Regions from separate parts of the Peribacillus sp. FSL P2-0133 genome, predicted to be linked through region 1. Evidence: riboswitches for the same ligand, from Rfam matches in the RefSeq annotation. Region 1 holds a riboswitch; each other region holds the start of a gene.
What was found. A riboswitch is a leader RNA that binds a small molecule or an ion and turns the genes downstream of it on or off. The one in region 1 is predicted to bind thiamine pyrophosphate.
Positions count from the first base shown of each region.

Region 2: another riboswitch for thiamine pyrophosphate. It lies ahead of thiC (phosphomethylpyrimidine synthase ThiC); the one in region 1 lies ahead of tenA (thiaminase II).
Region 3: another riboswitch for thiamine pyrophosphate. It lies ahead of MKY17_RS20660 (ABC transporter substrate-binding protein); the one in region 1 lies ahead of tenA (thiaminase II).
Region 4: another riboswitch for thiamine pyrophosphate. It lies ahead of tenA (thiaminase II); the one in region 1 lies ahead of tenA (thiaminase II).

Region 1 covers NZ_CP150254.1:1,444,234-1,448,437, forward strand. The annotation lists gene thiD (bifunctional hydroxymethylpyrimidine kinase/phosphomethylpyrimidine kinase) at 1-655, opposite strand, end outside; gene thiW (energy coupling factor transporter S component ThiW) at 624-1,145, opposite strand; gene tenA (thiaminase II) at 1,161-1,850, opposite strand; TPP riboswitch at 1,940-2,044, opposite strand; SAM riboswitch class I at 2,203-2,307, shown strand; gene MKY17_RS06965 (Fur-regulated basic protein FbpA) at 2,484-2,672, shown strand; gene MKY17_RS06970 (aspartyl-phosphate phosphatase Spo0E family protein) at 2,928-3,122, shown strand; gene MKY17_RS06975 (GNAT family N-acetyltransferase) at 3,191-3,697, opposite strand; gene MKY17_RS06980 (GDSL-type esterase/lipase family protein) at 3,915-4,204, shown strand, end outside.
Region 2 covers NZ_CP150254.1:834,919-839,122, reverse strand. The annotation lists gene thiC (phosphomethylpyrimidine synthase ThiC) at 1-1,602, opposite strand, end outside; TPP riboswitch at 1,738-1,852, opposite strand; gene MKY17_RS04045 (HAD family hydrolase) at 1,968-2,756, opposite strand; gene MKY17_RS04040 (histidine phosphatase family protein) at 2,927-3,460, opposite strand; gene MKY17_RS04035 (hypothetical protein) at 3,695-4,147, opposite strand.
Region 3 covers NZ_CP150254.1:4,295,091-4,299,294, forward strand. The annotation lists gene MKY17_RS20645 (ABC transporter ATP-binding protein) at 1-463, opposite strand, end outside; gene MKY17_RS20650 (ABC transporter permease) at 447-1,229, opposite strand; gene MKY17_RS20655 (thiamine-binding protein) at 1,226-1,510, opposite strand; gene MKY17_RS20660 (ABC transporter substrate-binding protein) at 1,522-2,526, opposite strand; TPP riboswitch at 2,661-2,769, opposite strand; gene MKY17_RS20665 (protein-glutamine gamma-glutamyltransferase) at 3,072-3,899, shown strand; gene rarD (EamA family transporter RarD) at 3,993-4,204, opposite strand, start outside.
Region 4 covers NZ_CP150254.1:2,485,657-2,489,860, reverse strand. The annotation lists gene MKY17_RS11925 (ABC transporter ATP-binding protein) at 1-1,328, opposite strand, end outside; gene MKY17_RS11920 (ECF transporter S component) at 1,341-1,925, opposite strand; gene tenA (thiaminase II) at 1,940-2,623, opposite strand; TPP riboswitch at 2,758-2,886, opposite strand; gene MKY17_RS11910 (SDR family NAD(P)-dependent oxidoreductase) at 3,022-3,768, opposite strand; gene MKY17_RS11905 (AMP-binding protein) at 3,821-4,204, opposite strand, start outside.

The sequences.
Region 1 (4,204 bases):
GGTTTGATGTAATGGCAGATGATAGAGTACAGCCCGTGCCATGAGTGTTTTTCGTATGAATGCGCTCTCCCTTGATCCATTGGAAGTCAGTCCCATCATAAAAAAGGTCATTTGGATTTCCTGCTGCATGGCCTCCTTTAAGTAAAACGGCTTTGGGACCCATTTCTTGTATTGAAATGCATGCCTTGTAGAAATCTTGTTCCGTTCGAATCGACAAGCCAGTAAGTACTTCCGCTTCCGGTACATTTGGGGTTACAAGTGTTGCAAGCGGAAGCAAATCCATTTTTAAGGCAGAGACAGCCTTTTCGCCGAGCAAATGATGGCCGCTTTTGGAAATCATGACAGGGTCAAGGATAACGATGGCAGGCAAGAAGGTTTTAAGGGACGCAGCGACAGTTTCCACGATTTCTTTTGATCCAAGCATGCCTATTTTTACTGCATCGACATGAATATCTTCAAAGATAGCTGCAATTTGATCTGATATGATTGCTGTTTCAATTGGCTGTACTGAACGGACTTCCATTGTATTTTGTGCGGTTACGGCTGTGATGGCAGACATTCCAAAGACACCATGTGCAGAAAATGTTTTTAAATCCGCTTGTATTCCAGCGCCGCCCCCTGAATCAGAGCCTGCGATGGTTAATGCTGTTTTCATAAAAAAACCCCTTCATATAATTATTTTTTAGAAGTATTTTAAGTAATATGAAAGCTAAAATCGCACCAGCGAATGAACTGAGCATAAAAGCCGGTAAAAAACCAAAAAGAGCAGCTTTTTCTCCCAATAGGAGGAGGGCAAGTGGATAACAGGCTAGGGAACCGAGAATACCGGTCCCGATCACTTCCCCTAAACAGGCGAATTTTAAGCTTTGTGTTTTTCGATAAAGGATGGCAGCCAAAAGTGCACCGATCATGCTCCCGGGAAAGGCAAAAATTGAACCGGTACCAGACATGTTTCTAATGATGGAAACTAAAAAAGCTTGTGTCACAGCATAAGCTGGCCCCAATAGAACGGCAGTCATGACATTTGCCAGATGCTGAATAGGAAAGACCTTTGCAAATCCTGCAGGTATGAAAATAAATGAACTGGTCAGCGTCGTTATAGCCGTGATCATGGCAGTCAACGTCAGTTTCTTGATAGGATTCATCATCATGTCAACGACCTACAGCGGCCAATCCTGCTCATTTTGAACCATATCCCAGAATAAATATTCATATCGGGAAGTAACCAAAAAGTGCTTTTCTAATCTAAGAAGTTCCGTTTCTGGCATGCCTTCCGTCAATTCTTCCAACAAAGCGATCAGCCATTTGTGTGCTTCACCGAATTCAGGAGATGAATAGGACCTTATCCAATCTGCGTAGCGATTGTTTTCCAATGCTGCTCCATTTTGTTCTTTTAATAGCAAACCGATTTCATAATAATCCCAAGCGCAGGGCAGGAGACAGGCGATCAAGTCTGCCAAAGTCCCATGCTGAGCTGCATTTAGCATGTATCCTGTATAGGCTAGAGTGGTTGGAGTAGGCTCTGTATCTTCCAATTCCTTGGAACTGATCCCGAATTCGGAAGCATAATGCCGATGAATATCCATTTCCACTTGAAGGGTTTCATTTAAAATACTCGCAAACTTTGCCATGGTTTCGATGTTATGAGCTTTGATGACACCTAAAGCAAAGAGCTTGGAATAATCCATAAGATAGATATAGTCCTGCTTCAGGTAATAGGCAAATTTGTTTTCAGGAAGCGTACCATTTCCAATTGCCTGGACAAAGGGATGTGAATGGTTCCTTTTCCAAATTTCTTTTGACCGTGCATGTAGTCTATCACTGAATGGTTCTAATTTAACATTCTCCATTGTTCATCCTCCTTTAGAATGGATCTCCTTGTTAATGAAAAAACCCGTTCCTGAATACGGAACGGGGTAGATGGATATAGTCTGTAAATGGACGATATCATCCACTTCCCTCCGCCGGTATGAGCCGGTTCAGGTTCAAAGGGTCCGGAACTAATTCCATCTCAGTCTTAAAAAAGACTCCCCTAGTGGTGTGAATTGTATGTAATTACTGACATCATATCAGAAAGACAAGAAAATGCAACCCGCATTTGAAAGAGGGACCATTTTATGTCCAGGAAAAAAGGGAGAACCAGGTAATTGACTTTTGATAGTTATTAGGATAAAATCATGTCTACATCATTTATATATCGATTTCTTATCCAGAGAGGTGGAGGGACTTGGCCCAACGAAACCTCGGCAGCGGACCCGTTTTGGGAACTGTGCTAAATCCAACAAGCATATGCTTGGAAGATAAGAAGAGCCGTACGGACACTGTCAGCCTCTTCTTGAATTAGAAGGGGCTTTTATTTTTGGGAAATAACGTTTAGTGACATAATGGAAAAGGTATATATAATTTGGTGAAAATCAAACAAGTTGATAAAGTTTAGCTAACTAGAAGCAGGCTCTAGGAAGACTAGGAAAGGAGCCATTTACATGGCAGAATTATTTAAGAGGATTGAACAGAGGAAGGCAAAGCTTATTGAAGAGTTATTGGCCAATGGAGTATACAAAACCTCTGATGAAAGGCACCTTTATGATGCCCCATTAAAAGTACTTGAAGATGAATATAAGATTGTTATAAATAGACCAAATACTGAGTCACCTTCTGAATGGATGACATAGTAAACGATGGACTATATTTTGGGTTTTTGGATAAGGGATATGATGTAAGCATTCGCAGTCTACACTAGTGGATGCTTTTTTTGCGTTTGATAGAAAATGACACAAAATATACATAATTTTAGAATGAAATAGTCATTTTGTCACATTTATCCTTTAAAATAACACATTTAATTTCTGAAAAATAGTTGATTTTTACTAGTAGTTTCATTATGATGAAAGTGTAAAAATATTGAATAAATGGGAGGTGGCTATATAATGCCTTGCCGTAAGGTAACGATAGAAAAAGTAGAAGAGAAGAGAAAAGAAATGATCAACTTGGCAGCAATTTACGGCTTAACAAGTCTGCTAACTGTTCAAGCCAGTCAAGAATTGGATATGCTATTAAATGCGTTAACAAGTAAAAGAGATTCTGAACATTTTCCCCTCCAGAAAGCATATAGGTATTTTTAAATTAGCCAATTCGACCTCGATTAATATGAAAAAGCTACTGCTCAAGGCAATAGCTCTAAAGAATAATATTAAATTTCGACACGTTTACCAAGAATGACCAAATCCCGCTCAATGCCATCCAGCTCGGCAACTTGAGGTAAATGTGCCCATTCTTCAAACCCGAATTTGGAAAAAAGCTTAAGGCTTGGTGTATTGTGGGCGAATATGAAACCCAATAGAGTCTTAACACCTAATTTTGGACTCAATTCAATGGCCTTTTGAATCGAAATTTGTCCGATTCCTTTTCCCCGGAAATAATCATCAATATAAATGCTGATTTCGGCAGTGGAATTATATGCCGGTCGGCCATAGAAGGATTGGAAGCTCATCCATCCAGCAGTTTTCCCTTCTATAGTAATGATAAATAGCGGTCTACTTTCTGAATGATGTTCCTCAAACCATTTAACCCTCGATTGGACGGATACAGGTTCCGTATCTGCCGTGACCATTCTTGAAGCAATTGTCGAATTATATATTTCAACAATTCTGGGTAGATCAGATAGTTCTGCCTCTCTAAACTCTATGTGCTCTTCCATGATTTAAACTCCTAACTATCATTTATTCAATCTCCAGAATGAAGGGTAATCCCGTTTTTTGTTTAAGGGACGGTGAATGACACTCAATCCATTGAAAGTTTTATATTATCATACACTCTTAAATCTTTATCTGACAATTTTTTTATGTTAAGACTGCAGATTTTTTGGGTATGTAAAAGATTAAATACTTCTAGTAAAGAGACAAGAGGAGAACCAAATGAAAAAATTGGCAGGTTTATTGATTATAGTACTAGTTATATGTTTTGCTGCATATGAATTTCAGGCCTCGGAGTCGGAAGATGTGCAAAGGGTGATGGCTTTTGGAGATTCATTAACCTATGGAAAAGGGGATAAGGACGGAGAAGGATATATAGAAGGCCTTGAGGATGAATTGAATAATCCGCAATCCGAACAAAAAGTGAGTTTTTGGAATTACGGTATAAAAGGCCAGGAAACGGATGGGGTGATGAAACAGCTTGATGATTACCGCATTAAAACGAAACTTGA
Region 2 (4,204 bases), 610 kb from region 1:
TTCAGCCGGTAGAGTTTCATCATGATATTCGACCGCCCTTTCAGGATCGAGGGAAAGATTGAATTGATCTCTCCAACGAAATTCGAATCTAGCTTTCGAAAGGGCATCATCCCGTTTTCTTGCATGCGGATGACCTTTAGCAAGGTCAGCTGCGTGGGCCGCAATTTTATAAGTTATGACCCCTACCCGAACATCCTCTTTATTCGGAAGTCCCAAATGCTCTTTCGGTGTCACATAACAAAGCATGGCAGTTCCAAACCATCCGATCATGGCAGCACCAATCGCAGAAGTGATATGATCGTATCCAGGAGCTATATCCGTTGTCAATGGTCCCAGGGTATAGAATGGTGCTTCTTGACAGACTTCCAGCTGCTTATCCATATTTTCTTTAATTAAATGCATCGGTACGTGACCAGGTCCCTCCACCATGACTTGAACATCGTGCTTCCAAGCAATCTTCGTCAGTTCCCCAAGTGTTTCCAATTCAGCAAATTGTGCCTCATCGTTTGCATCTGCAATGGATCCCGGACGGAGGCCGTCACCTAATGAGAAAGAGACATCATACGCCTTCATGATTTCACAAATCTCTTCAAAGTGAGTATAGAGAAAACTTTCTTGGTGGTGGGCCAAGCACCATTGTGCCATGATGGAGCCCCCTCGGGAAACGATTCCCGTAACTCGCTTTGCTGTCATTGGGATGTATCGCAAAAGCACACCAGCGTGTATGGTGAAGTAATCGACACCTTGCTCAGCCTGCTCGATTAATGTATCCCGGAAAACTTCCCAATTTAAATCCTCCGCGACTCCATTCACTTTTTCCAATGCTTGATATATCGGAACCGTCCCAACTGGCACAGGTGAATTTCTGATAATCCATTCCCGAGTCGTGTGAATGTTCTTTCCAGTGGAAAGATCCATTATATTGTCTGCACCCCATCGTGTAGCCCAAGTCATTTTCTCCACTTCAGCTTCGATCGATGAACTAACAGCGGAATTTCCAATATTCGCATTTATTTTCACATGAAAATTACGTCCGATGATCATTGGCTCACTTTCAGGATGGTTAATATTTGCCGGAATGATAGCCCGTCCGCTAGCTACCTCTTCTCTTACAAACTCAGGGGCTACATTTTCCCTGATCGAAATGAACTCCATTTCTGGAGTAATGATACCTTTACGGGCATAATGGAGCTGGGTTACGTTTTGGCCTTTCACTGCACGCAATGGTTTTCTTTTCAATCCCGGAAAAACTTCGGCGTTGGATTGTGACTCAACTTTTTTATACCCGTTATCTTCGGGCTTTATTTCACGGCCATCATACTCTTCAACATCTTCCCGTTCCACAACCCAGCTTCGTCTAATCGGGGCAAGACCTTTACGAATATCAATGGGATAATCTGAATCCGTATAAAAACCGCTTGTGTCATAAACTCGTAAAGGCGGATTTTCCTCTTCGCCGAATGCCCCTGTAGTCGGACTTAACTTAATTTCACGCATAGGTACTTTAATATCAGGTCTAGATCCCTCAACATACACTTTTTTACTCCCGGCAAAACTGGACATAATTGAAACGTTCATGTCATTTACAGAATTACTCATCATGATTTCATTTCTCCTTTTTAAGTTCATTTAAAAAGGACAAAATCCAATCCATTTCGCACGAAAAAGCCAGATCTCATATTTAAGACCCGGCTAACGTTAGTATGACTAAAGAAATGACCAATTGAAATGTCATTGTTTAGTAGATTCTAACTTCCCCACGCTGGTATGAACCAGATCAGGTCCTGAGGGTTAAGAAGCTTAAGCGCTTCTCTCTCAGCCCAACTTTTATTGGACACCCCTAGTCTGAATAATTTAATTGATTACAGGGTAACTATATATCACCCTTTTCATTCTGTAAATAATTTGAAAGACCTAATATTTTCATTACACCTCTCCAAAATTTGTTATTTGGAGAGGACCGTTAATTATTTCCCCAGGCTCTCAAGGATTGGGTAAAGCTCCTCTAAATGCTTGATTTCATAGGTTGGAATCACTTCATTCCGTTCCTTATCATGGCGATTTATCCAAACCGACTTTATACCTACCCGTGATGCTCCAAGGATATCGGTCATTAAATTATCGCCGACCATCAATACTTCATCCTTATCAAGCTCCATGATTTCCAAGGCATGCTCAAAAATGGAGGCATCTGGTTTACCTCGTCCAAATGCGCCTGAAATCACGATTTGGTCGAAATAAGGAACCAGTTCAGGCGTAATTTCAAGTTTGGTATTTTGCAGTTCAGGAGATCCATTCGTAAGCAATAGCAATTTGTACTTCCCTTTTAATTCATCCAGAACACGGAAGGATTCTTCATAGATAAATGGCTTTTTGCGTCTCTCGGCCGGGAAACGTTCTGCCAGTTCAAGCCCAAATTCCGGATCATCGATCCCTAATGCCTTCAAACCTCTCGTCCACGCTTCTTTCCGATAAGCCGGTGCAATCCCGGCCATCTTCCGGAATTCATCATGATCATCCTGAAAATTTCCCCATAATCCCTCAAATGGGTTGATTCCGATCATTTGAGTGAATGCATATGTATCGTAAGAAGAATAAAGCTCACGTGCTTCCTTTCGCACCGCTTCTTCAAACTCGTCGACATTCAGATCATATTTCTCCTTAGCCACTTCGCATGTGGCCACAAAAGCCTCTTTTACACTTTTCTGATCCCATAGTAATGTATCATCTAAATCAAAAAAAACTGCCTTCAGCAAAATGTCCACCCCTCTTTCCCTATTATTGAATTCGTAAAAATTACACTATTACAATAATAAACCACAACCAATAAAAAAAGAATAACTATTCGGAAAATGCCTTCCTCTTTCTTAAAATAAGCAAAAATGACTTACCCTTTCTGGTGGGAAACCTAATATTTTCTCCTTTATCATCTTTCAAATACATAAAGCTTTCCATTACTGGCAATCCTGAATTTTGGACCAGTGAACCTACGTCGTATCAGCTCTTTCCTTATATATACCATGAGGGCGGCATGACTCACGATCAGAACATCCCTGTCCCCCTTTGCTAAGACCTCATCCAATACTTTATTGATTCTTCGCTCTGCGATCTTAATTTCCGCCCTTGTCTGCTTGTTGATTACCGAGCAGCAGCGAATCCAGATGGCCCAAAGGATGAACGGCAGCTTAACCTTTCCTTTAAGAGGAGGGGAAGGTATTTCCCGCAGCTCCTCCATCCGATGAACCGTACCTGGATAGATATGTTCCGCTGTCTTGACAGCTCTCGACATATCACTGCTATAACATTCCTGCCATTCCTCCACACCAAATAAAGTCGTTCCGTAAATGATATCCGCTGCATCATAGTCCTCAAACCATTGCTTCATATCATCCGCCGTCACAGGTCTCCCAGTGGGAAATTCATGTGCCACCTTAAAGTGCCGTACCAAACCAATTTTCATATATTCTCCTTTTTATCTTTTAAAATATACATTTCGTTTTCTTGTAAAAGTCCTTATCAATATATTACCCTATGTAAAACCATAAAAAAATGTATGTTGAAACTATAAAAAGCCTTACTGATCTCTCCTTGTCATTGTGTATGTTTAAAAAACCTTACGGATTGTGTCACTATAAACATTTGATTATGATAGCATCGAAAAAAGAGAAAGCATTTCGCCTTCTCCAGTTTTGGTTTATTCTATGAATTGAATTTCCGTTATCGTACATCTTTTCCTGAATTTATATTTCCCGCTCAAATCACTGAATTGATAATCATTGAGGGATTTCCCCAGTTGTTCCTTTAGCTTATCCACAGTGATTGATTCCTCAATTGTCTCTTTCCAATTTTCCTTTCCTATTAACTCTTCGAACGGAATTGTAGTCAGGACTTCATCATATATCTGGATGCTTTGATCGATGCCGAAGCTGCCATAGATACTGCCATTTTCATCAGCAAAGATATGCTCCGATTCCAATTCTTCCACCAATACTTCTAGATATTCCTTTGACTTAACAGGCTTGATGGCAATCTCTGCTTCCGCCGTTACAGGTCCCAATCTCTTATCGACGATCTCTATCGTCAATTTAACGTGAACGGGCGGATACCCAAACCCTTCACAAAGTTCTGCTGCCGAATTATATGCCATCTATACATCCTCCTTTTGTCACTATCATTATATAATATAAATACTCCATCTCATTAC
Region 3 (4,204 bases), 2.9 Mb from region 1:
AGGGTTCGTCCAAGCACATCAAGTCCTGTGGACTTAAGATACTCCGGATGAATGCGGCCCTTTGCTTCATGCCACCAGATAATTCATGCGGATATGCTTTCTCGTACTCTTCTAATCCAGCTTTCATCAAAAGGGCTTTTGCCTTTTCTTTATCTCTGACCCCAGCAAGTTCACTTCCAAGCAAAACATTTTCCAATACCGTCCTCCAAGGTAAAAGGGAAGGCTGCTGAGGCATATAGCTGATATGGCCCTTTAAGCCATTTATCTTTTTACCATCCAGTGAAATGATGCCATGATCCGGCTTCAAAATGCCGCCGATCAAGTGGAACAATGTACTTTTACCGCTGCCTGATGGCCCAAGGATCGTGACAAATTCTCCTTCATCCACATGGAAATTCATCTTCTCCAATATATTCTGTTTATCATCGAAAGAATAGGAGACGTCTTTAATTTCCAGCTTCATCCTTTTCGCCCTCCTTTCTCTTCCAAGAAACTAAGTATTTCTCCAGGATGGTGATGATTCCAAAAAAGATCAGGCTCATTCCCATGATGATGAAAATGGCAACAAACACCCGATCTGTCCTGAACGCAGAGGAAGCGAGAGTCATATAAACACCAATCCCCGATTTTGCTCCAAGCCATTCCGAAATAACCGCACCCATTACACTATAGGTGGCTGAAATTTTCAGGCCGGAGAAAATGAACGGAATCGAGTGAGGAAGTTCCAGCTTCCAAAATAACTGATTTTTTCCCGCTCCCATCATCTTGAAATAATGCTTAAGTTCGTATGGTGTCTGGCGAAAACCTTCCAATGATGCAACCGCCACCGGAAAAAAACATACAAGCGAAATCACTATTAACTTAGGCAGCATGCCAAAGCCAAACCAGATCACCAAGAGCGGCGCCAAAACAATGATGGGTATATTTTGTGATAGTATGAGCAGAGGATAAACCGCGTCCTTCACACCGGGAAATAGGTGTAAAATTGCCGCGATCAATAAGCCGATGCAGCTTCCAATAAAAAAACCCGACAACGCAAGCTCGGTTGTGGATATAAGGTGTCCGTAAAGATTGCGGGACGACTCAATTCCTTCAATGAAAATGGCCGATGGAGCGGGAAGCAGCCATTCTTCGACTTTCAATAAGACTGTCACTGACTCCCATACTATCAGCAACAATAATAAAAGAAAGAAGGGAGCCCCCTTCTTCCAAATTCCCCTTCCGATCATGCGCGATATTTCTCCGTTAACGTATCCATCGTAATCCCGCTTGGCTGATATAATATTTTCACTTGGGAAATGACATTCGGCGATCCTATTTCAATCATTCTTACATTCATTTTTTCTATCACGGCAAAAAGTTCGGAAAGCTCACCCTCCATTGTCGTTTCTAGCGGGTGAACCTCATACTTGACACCTGATTCTTCAATGATCTTGATTGCTTCATCGACCATAGGGATGACATTTTCCCCTTTAGGAATAATCTGTATACTAATTAATGAGTTGGCCATTGTATTTCCTCCTATTTTGGTAAAAATTCATTGGTAAATGCCTTTTCAGGATCGAAATCACCTTCAAGAAGCTTATTTTCAGTCATCCAATCACTGTAATTCTTCCAAATTTCAAGCTTTTGTTCACCCCATCGCGGAGCATCATCCTGATACTTGTCTGCAAGCCACTCCTGGCTTTTCTTCACTAGTTTTGCATCAAGATCCGGTGCAGACTTAATTAATATGTCCGCTGCATCGTCAGGATTCTTGATCGCAAACTGGTACCCTTTCGAAGCTGCTTGAACGAATGCTTTAACAGTCTCCGGATCTTCTTTTATCATCTTTTCATTCGTAGTTAATACAGGCGTATAGTAATCAAGCTTATCAGAGTATTCGGTTAAGTAAACCATATTAAGCTTTTCATTTCGCAATTCAGCCTCAATGCCTGTCCATCCATAATAAATCCAGGCAAAATCTATATCCCTTTTAACCGAAGTGAAAAAATCCGTGTCTCCTGTATTGACTATATCCACTTTATTTACATCCGCATTTTCTTTTTTCATGAGTGAATCAATGATGGCCTTTTCAACCGGAGACCCCCAGCCGCCATACGTTTTCCCTTCAAAATCCTTGGGAGTTTTAATGTTCTTTGCCTCAGGGGAAGCGAATCCCGAGGTATTATGCTGAATGACGGCAGCTACCGAAACAATCGGCACGCCCTGCACGCGGGCCTGCGTTATGCCCTCCTGGTAACTCACGCCAAATTCAGATTTCCCTGAAGCGACAAGCTTATCAGCTCCGGCTTCACCTGGCATGATAATTTCCACATCAAGACCTTGTTCTTTAAAATAACCTTTTTCCTTGGCTACATACAATCCTGTATGGTTTGTATTCGGTGTCCAATCGAGCACGACCGATACTTTTTTTAATTTTTCATTTCCTTCATTTTTAGATGCTTCTTCTTTTTCATTAGTTCCGCCTGCACCGCATCCAGCCAAAAGGAACAACGAAGTTAACAGTGGCAAGAATTTATTCAAGTCATTATCCTCCTACACATCATATAAGTTCCATATGCCGGAACCATAATGGGGCTCCAGGGTTTATTCAAATACTGGATAAAAAAGCAAAAAACGCCCGAAGATGAATTCGGACGTTAACATACAAAACAGAAAATCAGTAATAATATGTTCCCTCCGCTGGCATCATCCAGATCAGGTTCAAAGAGTCAGCATCTAAAGGATGCAATCTCAGCCAGCATACTGGCCCCCCTACATTTCTCGCACATATGAACTTTTCTCTCTCATTATATCAATTCATGGGGAAAAAGGAATACTAATTTGCTTCTTCTCGCTAATTGGAAAGGTATTCCTTGCACTCTAGGATATCTAGCAAAACATCTTTTGGAATGAAAGCAATAAAATTCTGCCTCTTTTCATTCCAATCATTCTCGGCTGCAACGGTGGCTGACACGTTCCAAATAGTCAATTCAAAGCTTGCATTCATATAATGAGCATTACATGTAGACATTTTTGTTTACCGGTTTTTAAACCGTTAATTTCATAAGCAAAAGGTGGATATGATCATGATAAAGATTAATCACAAATGGTTAGATGTCAGTCAAATCCAACCAGGAATAGCATCTGCTAAATCGCTTGAAATTGTCCAATTGCTGGCGGAGGATTCTAACGTTTTTGAATATCGGAACTTTGGAGAGTTTAATTTCGAGATTCAACTGAGGAATCGAGTCATTGCGGCAGCTATTGCGTTGGATAAAAGTAATGTAGAATTTTCCACACTTGAGGAATCGGAATCCAATAAACAATATTGGCGCCTTTCAAAGGATGGCACCTTTACCCTTCAGCCAGGGATTCTCCCTCATGCTGCAATCGTTGACATTTTCATAAATGGAAGGCTTTATGCTTTCGAATGCGGGACAGCAATAGTCGTCACTTTTTTAAAGGCCATTTTGGATTTAATCGGCCCGAGGAATTTCGACAACCTTTTTTCAAACCTAGTTTTATATGACTGGCACCCTCCACAAAATATGGCTCTCATCATTCATCAAGGAAGGGATTATTCACCAGGTGATTGCGTTTACTTCAAAAACCCTGAACACGACGAGGCAACTCCTGAATGGCAAGGTGAAAATGCCATATTATTAGGAAATAACCTCTTTTATGGCCACGGGATCGGGATTACCAGTGCACAGGGAATCATCACTGAATTAAATAGCAATAGAAAGCCGTTCGCCACCATATCAGCATTCCTGACAGATCATATCATTTTCCTGGATAGTTCCTTCTATAATAAATTCCAACTAAATATCCCCCGTGCAAAGCCTGATCACAGTCCTGTCAGCCTTTCCAATTGTATTGTTTCTGAAATAGGTTCGAATATTTACCTTTCATGACCCTGGCATTTCCCCTATGCCGTATAGCCGTTTCATTAAATACCAGCATAAAAAAAATGCTTGGGGAGAAATCTCCCAAGCATTTTTTGTTATTCACGCACCAATATTCCCTTTGCCTTTGAACCTGCGGGCACTTGCCTGACCCCATTTCGTTATGGATAATGTATAAACAGCCAAGGCTGACCATATGAACAAAAAGGCTAAAAGATGTGCTTTAGTAAAACTTTCATGATAGACGAATACCCCGATCAATAAAGATAAGGTCGGAGCGATATACTGAAAAATGCCAAGCATCGATAACGGGA
Region 4 (4,204 bases), 1.0 Mb from region 1:
ATGATCACTGTTATTCCGCGCCTTCGATATTCCTCAAACCATTCCAGTAATGCAAAGGTATTTTTCGAATCTTGGCCAAAGGTTGGCTCATCAAGTAGAATGATTTTTTTGTCTATTACGATTGAAGCAGCTACGCTTAAGCGACGCTTTTGACCCATTGATAATTGAAACGGATGTTTATCCCGATGCGCCTCAAGGCGGAACACTTTAAGCAATGATTGGACTCTCTCATCTATTTCTTGTTGCGGCCTTTTGTCAATTCGCAATGAATAGGCAATCTCTTCATATACAGTATTTGCAACGAACTGAAACTCGGGATTTTGAAAGACAAACGTCATATGATCCGTTGGGTTTTTCACCCTTTTAATGGGGGTCCCCATTAATTCATACTTACCATTCGTTTTTATGAACTGCATCAGTGCATGCAAAAGAGTACTCTTCCCCGCGCCATTTTCTCCCCTGATTACAATCCATTCCCCTGAATGAACCTTCAGCTCTTCAACCTTGATTTTTTCCTCTTTATTCCGAAAACCGCTAAATCCTTGCACATGCATAAGGAGTGAACCATCTGTAAATTTGTGTTCACGAATTGGTGCATACTCATTTACATATTCATCCCAAACACCAGGGAACCAAATTCCATGTTCTTTCATTTCATTTTTATATTGTGAAAGAATGGTGTCTCTTGGACCATCAGCCATGATTTGACCTTCATCGTTTAAAAGCACGATTCGTTCGATGAATTCTAAAACATGGTCAATTTTATGCTCGACGATAATAACCGTTTTGTCTCGTCCGACTTCCTTCAATAAGTCCCAGATTTCTTTTGTTCCTTCCGGATCAAGCATGGCGGTCGGTTCATCTAAAAATATTACTTCTGGTTCAAGGGCCAATACTGAAGCGATTGCCAGACGCTGTTTCATCCCGCCTGATAATGTTTCTATACTTGTATGGCCTAGGTTCAATCCTACTTTACGGAAATGATTTTGGATCTTCTCTCTCATTTCTTCTCTAGGGATGGAAAGATTCTCAAGTACGAAGGCAATTTCCTCATCGGCAAATGGCATGCAAAACTGACTATCAGGGTCTTGAAAAACATATCCCCATGAAGAAGGGCATTTCAATTTATCCGCTTTCATCGGTACTTCGATGGAATTCGGAATCAATCCGCTTAACACTTGCAGAAGTGTGGATTTACCACACCCTGATGGTCCCAACAATAACACTTTTTCTCCTTTATCAAACGATAAGGATAGATCCTTGAATATCAAAGATTCATCACCGGGAAATTTCATTCTTAACTTCTCAACTGAAACGATTGGTTCCATGGCCCTCAACCTCTACTTTTGATCCAGTTCTGCATAATCTTTACTTGTAACCGGACGAACAAGATTGGTTACTCCTGTTGCTTCCAGAACCTTGACTAGATAATAGGCAGTCACACCTGCAAAGAATATGGAACCCACAAACCTCGCTATCATGAACAACAAAAGATTCCAAGTAGAAAGCGCACCTATTTCCCCGTATGCAAAATCCATTATTACTGATGCAAGGCAGGAAGCTATCGCAGCTAAAACAGCCACCGACATATTGAATTTTTTATATTTGAACGCCATGAACACCAGCTCCGCGAACAAACCTTGGACCACCCCATATAACAGTACGGTCAGCCCCCAAGGAGAACCTAGAAAGAATTCCCCGGAAGCTGCAGCAATCTCCGCCAAAAGTGCCACACCCGGTTTCCGTAAAATTAAAAAGGCGACGGGACCAGCTATAAACCACATTCCATAAATAAGTTGATCCAGATGTAATCCTAATGGTTTAACGGAATAGTAAATCGAACCCCAAAGGATATAAACGATTCCAAATGCTACCGCAATCACGATCGTGACTAATATATCAGTTAATTTCAATCCTTTTTTCATTATTTCATTCTCCTTTATACTTCTAGTGTTTCCTGATGCACAGGCCATGTCTCTAAACGATAAGCCATTTCCCAAAATGAGTATTCATATTGGCTGCTAAGGATAAAATGCTCTTTCATTCTCTCCTTATCTTCGTCTGTTACTTTTTCAGCAATCTCATCAAGCCTCGCAATTTGTTCTTCCACCAAAGTGCGGAACCACTCTCCTCCGTAAGCCGCTATCCATTCTTGATAAATCGGCTCTTCGGGTACGCACCCTTGCAGCTTTTCACCTATTTCATAATACAGCCAGTAACACGGCAAGATAGCTGCAATAACATCCCCTAAATGTCCCGAATAAGCTGCACGATACATATGGGAAGTATAAGCATAAGCAGTCGGGGCAGGTTTGAACTTTTCCCTTTCTTCTTTTGTGATGCCTAATCTCTCAGAAAAATTCTCATGAAGCCTCAACTCCGCTTCATATGTTCCTTGTGCATGGCCGGCAAGCCTGCTTGTTGTATGTAAATCTGTAGCTTTTACTGCCCCTAAAGCTTGAACCCTGGCAAAATGAGATAAATAATAGGCATCTTGCATGACATAAAAACGAAAACACTCCAATGGTAATGTGCCATCTCCTATTCCTGCAACAAACGGGTGATTAAAACTAGCTTCCCAAATATGATCAACTTCCCGACGAATTTCCTCTGAAAACTTCATGTCCATTACCTCCAAATTGTATTTTTCAATGAATCTTACAGAAAAAAACCTTTATCACCCCATTTTTTGCAAACAAAAAACCACTTTCTTAAACGTAAAGAAAGTGGTTGTACTTGAAAAAATACAGAAACGTATTGTTCCAGACCCCACTTCCCTACGCTGGTATAAACCAGATCAGGTTCTAAGGGTCTTAAAGTCATACTTTAATCTCAGCTTCTGCGGTAAAATCAACTTTTACCTATAAAGCACCCCTAGTGGTACAAATTGTATATTTAATTTTCATTTGCCTTTATATTAACACGATAAATCCAATTGTCAAACGTATTAGAAAAAGTTTTCAACCTAATGCTTTAGGTTTACTAGCCTTTCAATCTTGCATAACCACCTAACTTGATTGATTAAACCATTGTTAATCCACCATTTACGGAAAGAGTTTGCCCCGTAATATACCCGGCATCTTCCGAAACGAAATAGGCAACGGCATTGGCAATGTCCTCTGGTTGAGCTAGCCGACGAAATGGAATCGCTTTTTCCAAGGCGCCTGCTATACCTTCATTATAAGAGCCTATTTCTTGAAATAGGGGCGTATCAGCAGGACCTGGCGCAATACAATTGATGTTGAGTTTGTGACGTGCCATTTCTCTTGCTATCGTTTTTGTGAAGGCAATCACCCCTCCCTTAGCAGCCGAATAAACTGCCTCTCCACTTGATCCTACTCTAGCTGCATCGGATGCAATATTCACTACCTTTCCGTAACCATTTTCAATCATGAGAGGTAAAATTTCCTTGCAAGTATGGATCTGCCCAAGTAAATTAATATCGATAATCCTTTTCCAAGTGCTAGGATCACTTTTTAAAAAAGGTTCCACCTTATCCCAGCCTGCATTATTAACCAATATATCTATTCTATGATAATGGTTCACTGATTCTTCAACGGCTTTTTTAACACTTTCTAATTTCGTTACATCACAATGGACCGCTCTAGCTTCAAAACCCGACTTTTCGATTAAAGAAACCGTTTCCTCAGCATTTTTATGATTTATATCAGCCACTATGATGTTAAAATTGCGAGAAGCCAATTTTTTTGCAATCTCTCTGCCAATTCCGCTTCCAGCACCGGTAATAAATGCCATTCTTTTATTCATCATATTTCCCTCCGCTTTCACCATTTAGTCAATATGGATTTATTTAAACTGCTTATATATTGTCGATTATCTTTTCATTTATCATTTCCCGGAGCCGGAATTTCTGGATTTTCCCGCTTGCCGTACGAGGAAAATCATCCATTATTTCAAGAAATTCAGGCCAATATTGTTTGGCCAAACCCTTTTCCGAGAGAAATTCCTGCATGGAATCCATCGTGATCGGGCTCTTGCCCGTTTTCATGCTGATACATGCACATGCTTTTTCCTGAAGACGGGAATCTGGAACCGCAATAACCTGAGCACTAGAAATATCCGGGTGTTCATATAATACATTTTCTACATAAGCGACTGGAATATTTTCACCGCCACGTATGATTATGTCTTTGTTTCTTCCAGAAATTCGAATATATCCGTCTTCATCCATGAATGCTCGATC